One region of the Brevibacillus sp. LEMMJ03 genome, then DNA from elsewhere that is predicted to be linked to it. Evidence: riboswitches for the same ligand, from Rfam matches in the RefSeq annotation. Region 1 holds a riboswitch; the other holds the start of a gene.
What was found. A riboswitch is a leader RNA that binds a small molecule or an ion and turns the genes downstream of it on or off. The one in region 1 is predicted to bind lysine.

Region 1 (4,760 bases):
GTTTTGTACTCCGCAAAACCGGGTTCGGGAATTTGATGCAGGTCGCGGCGAATCCGCACAAACGGGGAATCGGTCATCCCTCTACACTTCCTTTCCGGTGCCGAGCGCCGTCAGTTGGCGGGCAAACACATCCACAAACCGGTCCACATCCGCCCGCGTCAAGGTGAGCGGAGGCAGCAGGCGGACGATCGTCTTTTGCGTCACGTCGACGAGGATGCCCTCGGCCAGCAGGTTTTGCTGCAGCCGGGCCGCTTCTTCGGGCGTCGCGTGCAGCGGAATGCCCACCATCATGCCTTTGCCGCGCAGCGCCTGAAGCTGCTCCGGCAGGCGCTGTCTCAGCTCTTCCAGACGTCCCCACAGGTAGCCGATCACGTCGCTCACATGGGCGCGGAAGGCCGGGTCGAGCAATTCGTCCAGCACCGCGTTGCCCAGCGCGGCGGAGAGCGGCGAGGGCGCAAAGGTCGTGCCGTGATCCCCCGGCTTGAACAGATTCATCAGCCGTTGGCCGGCGATCACCCCACCGAGCGGCAGGCCGCCGCCCACTCCTTTGGCAAACAGGATCAAATCGGGCGTCACCCCTGCGTGCTGATAGGCAAACAGACGGCCCGTACGGCCCATGCCGGTCTGGATTTCATCCATGGCAAACAGCACGCCCTCTTCCCGGCAGATCGCCTCCGCTTCCCGCAAATACGCTTCGGAGAGCGGCACCACGCCGCCGGAGCCGAGCACCGGCTCCATCAGGAGGGCCGCCGGCTTCTCGTTCCGGCAGACCGCGCGAAGCTGTTCCGCGTCTTCCGCATCCAGCTCGTAGACGGGAAAGTCGGGCTGGGGAAAATCCTGATAGACGTGGGGCTGCCGCGTCAGCCGCACCGCCCCCAGCGTGCGCCCATGGAAGCTGTTGCGCAGGACGGCGATCCCCGTCCGGCCGGCCCCCTCCGCTTTCGTCCATTTGTGGATCAGCTTGATCGCCGCTTCCGTCGCCTCCGCCCCGGAGTTGGAGAAAAAGACCTTGCCGGGGATGGTGTTGTCGATCAGCCGCTGCGCCAGCCGGATCGCCGGCGGGTTGAGAAAGACGTTGGAGATGTGCAGAAACCGCTCGCCCTGCTCCCGGAGCGCCTGGACAATCCGCGGATGGGAGTGGCCCAGCACGTTGACGGCCAATCCGGTAAACAGGTCCAGATACACCCGGCCGTCGGTGTCGTACAGGTAATTGCCCTCTCCTTTGGCAATTGCGATCGGCAGCCGTTTGTACGTCGAGACAATGTACTGTTCGTCGAGCGAACGCCAGTCCGTAGCCATCTTCTCACTCACGCTCCTACAGCTGCCGCAGCTCCTGCTTGATCTCCGTCTTGGAGCGTGTTTTTTCGTCAATCTGTTTAATGATGCGCGCCGGAGTGCCGGCCACGACCACGTTCGGCGGAACGTCCTCGATGACGACCGCGCCGGCGGCCACGACGGAACCTTTGCCGACGCGAACGCCTTCCAGAATCACCGCATTGGCGCCGACCACCACGTCGTCTTCAATCACGACAGGCTGCGCGGACGGCGGTTCGATTACGCCCGCGATCACCGCACCGGCGCCGATGTGGCAGTTTTTCCCGATGGTGCCGCGTCCGCCGACGACCACGTTCATGTCGATCATCGTGCCTTCGCCGATGACGGCGCCGATGTTGATCACCGCCCCCATCATGATCACGGCGTTGTTGCCGATGCTCACCTGGTCGCGGATGATCGCGCCCGGCTCGATGCGCGCCTGGATGCCTTTCGTGTCCAGAAGCGGGATGGCGGAGTTGCGGCGGTCGCTTTCCACCACGTAATCGGCGATTTTGTCCTTATGCTGCTCCAGCACCGGCTCGATCTCCTTCCATTCGCCGAAGACCACGCCTGTGCCGTTGCTGATAAACGTTTTGGCGTTTGCGCCGAAATCGATGCCGTCCAGGTCTCCTTTCAGGTATACCTTCACCGGCGTTTTCTTTTCGCTTTTTTGGATAAACGAGATAATTTCATGCGCATCCATCATGTTCACTGTGAATCTCCTCCATGACACTGTATGTGGAAATGTAGAAAAAGCAATGAGTGCAGACGCTATCCTCATTGCTTTTTGATACCTGAAAGCAAACCGTAAATAGCGCTCCACGAAAGGCCGTGCCTTTCATGACAGGGCGACCGTTGTTCACGGGAACCCCAGCCCTCGCCGTCCGAGGGGTACGGCCAGAACTTCGGCGCCTTGGCCTTTCCGTCTTCCCACGCCCCCCGCGTTTTTCGGCAAGACGTACTCTTCCGCAGCGCACCTCTATTTGTAGATACGTTATGGAATTTCCTTTTACTCTATCAAAATCCTCCCCGGGTGGCAACCTCTGAATGGAAAAGAGGGGAAACAGATAATTGTTGACAACGATAATCATTTTCATTATCTTGTAGTTGAAAATGATAACCATTATCTGTTTGGAGGGCTTATGAAAACGATCATACTGGTCTATGCAAGCATGACAGGAAACACCCGGGAGATGGCCGATGCGATCGTCGAAGGCATTCGGTCGGCGGGAATCGAACCGGAGGTCAAGGAAGTGGTGGACTGCTCCGCTTCCGAATTGGCCGACTATGACGGCATCGTGCTGGGCGCCTACACGTGGGGAGACGGGGAGCTGCCGGACGAGTTTCTGGATTTTTACGAAGAGATGGAAGGGCTTGACCTGCGGGGCAAAAAAGCGGCTGTATTCGGCTCTTGCGACTCCGGCTACGAAAAAGTGGGAGCCGCTGTCGACATTCTGCTGGAAAAAGTGACCTCGCTGGGCGCGGACGTCCCGTTGAACGGGTTGAAGGTGGAACTGTCCCCGTCCGTCCAGGAGAAGGAAACCTGCCGGGAATTCGGCCGTTCGTTCGCGCAGTCGCTGGCGTAGCGGAGCAGCGGTGCGCGCCCGCATCCATACGGTCCTGGCGCAATCTGCCGGGACCGTCTTTTCAGGCGGCCGCAAACGTGGTACACTGACGGTCCCCAGATTCCGTCCGGAGAAAAGGAGGACCGCTCCATGTCTTCGCTGGCACAAAGCGTGTACATCCGCCCCCTGACGGCGGAAGACGCGCCGGCCATGTTGGCGCTGCGCGTCCGCAATCAGGCGTTTTTTCAACCGTTTGAACCGATCCGCCCCGCGTCGTTTCTCACCCTGGAGGGACAGCGGGAGCAGTTGGCGGCCGCCGAGCGCGACTTCGCGGCGGGAACCGCCTACGCCTTTGGCGTTTTTCTGCGGGAGAACGACGAGCTGATCGGCCGCGTCAACCTTTCCAACGTCGTCCGGGGCGCCTGGCAAAACGCCACCATGGGCTATTATCTCGACCAGTCCCTTAGCGGCCGCGGCTGCATGACGCAGGCCGTCCGGCAGGCGCTGCGATTCGCGTTCGCGGAAGCCGGGCTGCACCGCGTACAGGCGGCGGTCATGCCCCGCAACGGGGCCTCCATCCGCGTGCTGGAAAAGACCGGTTTCCGCCGGGAAGGGCTGTCGCTTCGGTATCTGCAGATCAACGGCGTTTGGGAAGACCACCTGATCTTCGCGATCACGCGCGAGGAGTGGACTTAAATAGCCGAAATCACGCGGCCTGTCCTGTGCTGCTCAGGCAGCGGGGAAAGCCGGAGTGCGCGGGACATCCTGCCCGTCAGGCTCCGGCTTCCTCCTGCCGCAGCCGCTCCAGAATCCGCCGCTTGCGGTACAGCATCCGGCCCGTTTCCGCCACATCCTGCACGGTGGAGCGGTTCAGGTAAGCGCCAAACAGCATGCCCGCCACCGGCACCATCTGAAACAGCTTTTTCCAGCCGAAGTTTTCCGTGTACGTCACCACCACTTCCCGCCAGCCCTGCAGTTGGGCGATGACATCCCGCTGTCTTTCGGGCTCGTCAAAGCGGGAAAGCTCCTCCAGGATCGCCCGCTTGCCGACGATGTCGGAAGAGGCAAACTGCAGGCATTTGACGATGAACAGCCGCTCCCGCTTCTCCTCGGGGCGGTATCCGTAACAGAGCGCCATCTCCTGCAGCACCTTGAGCGAGGTGCCCAACAGCAGCGGGACGTCGATCGCCAGGGTGAACAGCCCGCCAAACCCCGTTGTCGCTCCCTGCACCGTGGCAAACGCGGCGCGGGATGCCACCATTTCCGCTGCCACCTTGTCCATGGTGACCAGCGGCAATCTCTTGACGTCCTCCTGCTTGGGCCGTCCCGTTCCCGGCTGGGCCTCCTGGAACCGCGCATACACTGACTCGTCGCTTACCAGATAGGTACCCCCCTGCTCCAGAAAGGCGGCCATTTCATCGACAGCCGTCCCCAGCTTCTCCCTGACGACGGCGGGCGTAACGCGGTCCAAAAGCACAAACGGCAGCCGGCCCAGCTTTTCCCAGAACCACAGGTCCTTCTGGTCCCGTTCCCACGCTTCCACTTCGTCCAACGCCCGCAAGAGCAACTCTCTCGTCTCCATTCCGACTCAACTCATCTCCTTTTGTCACGCGTCTGCCTCTCGCCGCCTGGCTGTGCGGCCGTTTTGCGCAGCCGACAGCGGGTGCGCAGCATCGCCTTTGCAAAGGCCTCCAGCTCCGCGAGGGAAGCAAATCCCTCAAAGACCTCACATCGTTCTACGATCCCCAGCTTGAGATGTTTCACCGCGCCGTCCTCCAACCGGAACCCCAGCTTTTCCAATACGCCGCGCTCTTCGTCCGTCACGATTCCTCTCTCCTTTCCCGCTATGGGGCGGATTTCCGCTCCTGCCTGCTGGCGGCC
Region 2 (4,760 bases), on a different contig from region 1:
GGGGCACGTGCTCGGAATTGGCACGCCGCACCGCATCGAGGCGTTTGACAACTCCAACATTCAGGGCACGGAACCGGTGTCCGCGATGGTCGTCTTTACCGACGGCCGGCCGGACAAGAAAGAGTACCGCAAATTCAAGATCAAAAGCGTCGAGGGGCCGGACGACTACGGGGCGATGCGGGAAGTGATCCGCCGCCGCTACACCCGCCTGCTGAAGGAAAACCAGCCGCTGCCCGACCTGATCGTCATCGACGGCGGCAAAGGGCAGATCAGCGCGGCGATGGACGTGCTGGAAAACGAGCTGGGGCTCTACATCCCCGTCTGCGGCCTGGCCAAGGACGAAAAGCACCGGACGGCCCAACTGCTCTACGGCGATCCGCCGGAACCGGTGGAGCTTCGCCGGGACAGCTACGAGTTTTACCTGCTGCAGCGGATCCAGGACGAGGTGCACCGCTTTGCCATCACGTTTCACCGGCAGGCGCGCAGCAGGACGATGCTCTCGTCCCGGCTGGACGAGATTCCCGGTGTCGGCGAAAAGCGGCGCAAGCTGTTGTTCCAGCATTTTGGCTCGCTGAAAAAGATGCGAGAAGCGACGGTGGAGGACTTCCGGCAGATCGGTATCGGCGACAAGCTGGCCCGCGAGATTATCCGCCATCTTCGGCAGATGGAAACGTAACGCCAAAAAGGTCGTTGAACCCGAGGCGGCTTCATGGTATAATCCCATACAAACAGCATAACAAGCCTCACTTCCCGTTTGGAGTGAGGTAGAGGCGCGAAAACCATGAGTACCTCCCTGAGATCGGGCATCTGTGACGGGTACGGGAAAGGGGAATTCGCCGAAGTACGGAGAAAGGCCCGCTTCCTCCGTGCTGGGCCTGCGTTGAACAAGCGCAGGACTGTCATCCGCGCAATCACCCGTTGCCGGATGGAGAGCTATCTCACGATGTCGGTTGAGGATGGAACAGGGTGTGTTCCGTCATGCTCAACTGTTCACGTGGTCAAGGGAAGGAGGAACCGGTATGTCGAACTGGCAGGCAGTGACAGGTGTATCCTCGTCGCTGCCTTTTTTGCAAGAGTGAGAAAAACGGCATGTTCCAACAGGAAATGGAACGAAGATGGCCTGACAGAGAAGAATCAAACGAGAAATCATGTTGAATAGGAAAAGGGAGAGAAGCCGCATGGGGTTGATCGTGCATAAATACGGAGGCACCTCCGTAGGTACCATCGAACGGATTATGAAAGTAGCGGACCGGATTATACAATATAAGGAAGCGGGACACGACATGGTCGTCGTCGTGTCGGCGATGGGCAAGTCCACGGACGTGCTGGTGGACATGGCCAAACAGATTTCCCCCTACCCGTCGGAGCGGGAGATGGACATGCTGCTGGCGACAGGCGAGCAGGTGTCGATTGCGCTTTTGGCGATGGCGCTGCACCAAAAAGGGTATGACGCCATTTCCCTGACGGGCTGGCAGGCGGGAGTGACGACCGAATCGATCCACGGCAAGGCGCGGATCACCCATATCGAGACGGAACGGATTCGGAAGGAGCTGGCGCGCGGCCGGGTCGTCATCGTGGCTGGATTCCAGGGAGTCAGCGAAGCGGGCGAGATCACCACGCTGGGCCGCGGCGGTTCGGACACGTCCGCGGTGGCGCTGGCAGCCAGCCTCAACGCGGACAAATGCGAAATTTTCACAGACGTGGCCGGCGTCTACACCGCCGACCCGCGTGTGGTTCCGACGGCGAGCAAGCTGGACAGCATTTCCTATGACGAGATGCTGGAACTGGCCAACCTGGGGGCGGGCGTGCTGCATCCGCGCTCGGTGGAGGCGGCCAAGACCCACAAGGTCCGGCTGGTCGTCCGCTCCAGCTTTACGACAGAAGAAGGCACGTACGTAGAGGAGGTTGCGCATATGGAAACAGGAAGAGTAGTAAGCGGCGTCGCCCACGACGAAGACGTCGCAAAGGTGACGGTTGTGGGAATGCCCGCGCGCGTGGGCACGCTGTCCCGTCTGTTCAACACGCTGGCGGATCACCAGGTGAACGTGGACATCATCATCCAAAGCTCGTACGACGCGGCCGTGACCAACATTTCCTTCACGGTGGCGGGGAGCGACCTGAAAAAGACGCTCGACACGCTGAACGCCCACCGGGATCAGCTCGGCTTTGAAAAAGTGGAGTACGAAGAGGGCCTGTCCAAGGTCTCGATTGTCGGAGCCGGCATGGTACACAATCCGGGCGTGGCCGCCGAGATGTTCCGCGTGCTGGCCGAGCAGGAGATCACGATCAAAATGGTCTCCACGTCCGACATCAAGGTGTCCTGCGTCATCCCGGCGGAACACACCGAGCGGGCCGTGCGCAGCCTGCACACCGCATACGGCCTCGACGTGGCGGAAACAGCGGTCGTGCACGGGGTGTAACCCGGCTGACAAACCAATAGCGACGCCACATGCTGCCTCCCCCCTTTTTTTCGCCGCGGAAAAAGGGGGATTTTTTACAGGAGGATTTTTTACGGGGGAACTTTTTGCGGCGGCGATACGGTGCCTCTCCATCCGAATTTTGTCCGTCCGGCCCGTACCCGTCCCGGCAAGGCCTTACCAGCGGACCGTGATCAGGACGCTGCCCGTCTCCTCCGCCTCCATCCGGGCTTCCGTCTCCTGCTCCTTCCAGCGGCCGACAGCGCCGGCGATGATGCCGCACTCCAGGGAGAGGGAACGGTTGATCCGTTCGGGCGACATGTAGCGATAGATGGTATGGGTCAGGCGATAACGAAGCTGCCGCTCCCCGTCTTCCAGCAGGTCCAGTTTGCCCAGCCCCAGGCGGATAAAGGGAAACACCAGGCCGTTGGCGGAGCGGATGGGAATCTGCCGCCCCATTTCCTTTCCCAGCCAGTGGAGAATGGGCGGTTCGCTTTCGCCCAGCAGCGTGCGGGTGAGGTGCTCCCGCAGCAAGTGATAGCCAAGATAGGGCATGTGGATGCGCTCGATATCGGCGATGACGCGGGAAGGCAGCAGGGCTCCCAGTTGATCCGGTTCTTTCATTTCGCGATCCTCCTTCCCGGCTGCAGGCCGCGCGATGGCTTGTCCGCTGTCGGACCCTCCTGCGGACGCCGGTCTTTTGCAGCCGATTGGTCAACCTGTTTGGTACCAGACTATGAGAGAGCGGCCGCGTCTATGACAGATTCATAGAAAAATCGGACGATTGATACGTGTAATCCAACAATGGAATTAGTCTATTCACTGTCTTGACGCTCCTAGGAGACAGGAGTACAATTGGTTGTGGTTCAACGTTTTGCCCAACTTTTTTCCGTTTTCCGACACAATTTGCCAAGCCGGGCGGCAGGGACGGCAGGCTGCTGCGGTTCATGTCTAACCGGCGGGGCAATGGGTTAGGATAGTGGGGAAAAGATCTAGCAAAGAACGCTACATACAATTGAAAGGGGGACCATTGTATGGCGAAAGGCCATAGCTTTCTGAACCACAAGCTGCATTCTTTTCTCGGTTTGTTCCCAATCGGGCTGTACCTCTTGTTCCACTTGACGGCGAACTATCAGGCAACCCGGGGACCGGAAGCCTTCAACCAGGTGGTAGGAATGATCGAACACGTTCCATTCCTGCTCGCCGTGGAATTCATCTTCATCTACATTCCCATCCTGTTCCATGCCGTGTACGGGATCTACATTGCCTTCCAGGCGAAACACAATGTGGGCAACTTCGGACATTTCCGCAACCACATGTTCCTCTGGCAGCGCCTTACGGGTATCATCACGCTCATCTTTATCGCTTGGCACGTGTACGAAACGCGCATTCAAAAAGCGCTGGGTGCCGAAGTGAACTTTGACATGATGGCCAACATTCTCAGCGATCCGCTGATGGTCGTCTTCTACACCATCGGGATTCTCAGCACCGTGTTTCACTTTTCCAACGGTCTCTGGTCGTTCCTCGTACACTGGGGCATCACCGTCGGTCCACGTTCCCAGCGTTTCGCCACTTATCTGACCATGGGCATTTTTGTAATCGTTTCGCTCATCGGCTTGCGGGCGATGTCTGCATTCATTCTGTAGGGATAGGGGGACTCATTCATGGCAAAAGGTAAACTGATCATTGTCGGTGGCGGCCTTGCCGGATTAATGGCTACCATCAAAGCAGCAGAAAAGGGCGTTCCCGTACAGTTGTTCTCCCTGGTTCCGGTTAAGCGTTCCCACTCCGTCTGTGCGCAGGGCGGCATCAACGGCGCGGTGAACACCAAAGGGGAAGGCGACTCCACCTGGGAGCACTTCGACGATACCATTTACGGCGGCGACTTCCTGGCGAACCAACCGCCTGTCAAAGCGATGTGCGACGCGGCTCCGGGCATCATCTACATGCTGGACCGGATGGGCGTCATGTTCAACCGTACGCCGGAGGGTCTGCTGGACTTCCGCCGTTTCGGGGGGACCAAGCATCACCGTACCGCGTTTGCCGGCGCAACGACCGGGCAGCAGCTCCTCTACGCGCTGGACGAGCAAGTGCGCCGCTTTGAAACGGAAGGTCTCGTGACCAAGTACGAATACTGGGACTTCCTTGGGGTTGTTCTGGACGACGCCGGCACCTGTCGGGGGATCACGGCGCAGAACCTGCGCAACGGCGAGATCCAATCCTTCCGCGCCGATGCCGTCATCCTGGCGACCGGGGGACCCGGCATCATCTTCGGCAAATCGACCAACTCGATCATCAACACCGGTACCGCGGCATCTGCGGCGTACCAGCAGGGCGTCATTT

Region 2: it holds a riboswitch for lysine, as region 1 does, so the genes downstream of both, FOI68_RS02820 (aspartate kinase) here and dapD (2,3,4,5-tetrahydropyridine-2,6-dicarboxylate N-acetyltransferase) in region 1, are expected to answer to the same signal.

Annotation. Positions count from the first base shown of each region.
Region 1 covers NZ_VKJN01000011.1:82,803-87,562, reverse strand. The annotation lists gene FOI68_RS15065 (N-acetyldiaminopimelate deacetylase) at 1-77, opposite strand, end outside; gene FOI68_RS15060 (aspartate aminotransferase family protein) at 82-1,299, opposite strand; gene dapD (2,3,4,5-tetrahydropyridine-2,6-dicarboxylate N-acetyltransferase) at 1,316-2,026, opposite strand; lysine riboswitch at 2,119-2,304, opposite strand; gene FOI68_RS15050 (flavodoxin) at 2,457-2,900, shown strand; gene FOI68_RS15045 (GNAT family N-acetyltransferase) at 3,030-3,575, shown strand; gene FOI68_RS15040 (EcsC family protein) at 3,652-4,461, opposite strand; gene FOI68_RS15035 (hypothetical protein) at 4,473-4,703, opposite strand; gene FOI68_RS15030 (DUF1284 domain-containing protein) at 4,724-4,760, opposite strand, start outside.
Region 2 covers NZ_VKJN01000002.1:37,672-42,431, reverse strand. The annotation lists gene uvrC (excinuclease ABC subunit UvrC) at 1-676, shown strand, start outside; lysine riboswitch at 758-944, shown strand; gene FOI68_RS02820 (aspartate kinase) at 1,179-2,420, shown strand; gene FOI68_RS02815 (DUF2507 domain-containing protein) at 2,595-3,041, opposite strand; gene FOI68_RS02810 (succinate dehydrogenase cytochrome b558 subunit) at 3,452-4,063, shown strand; gene sdhA (succinate dehydrogenase flavoprotein subunit) at 4,082-4,760, shown strand, end outside.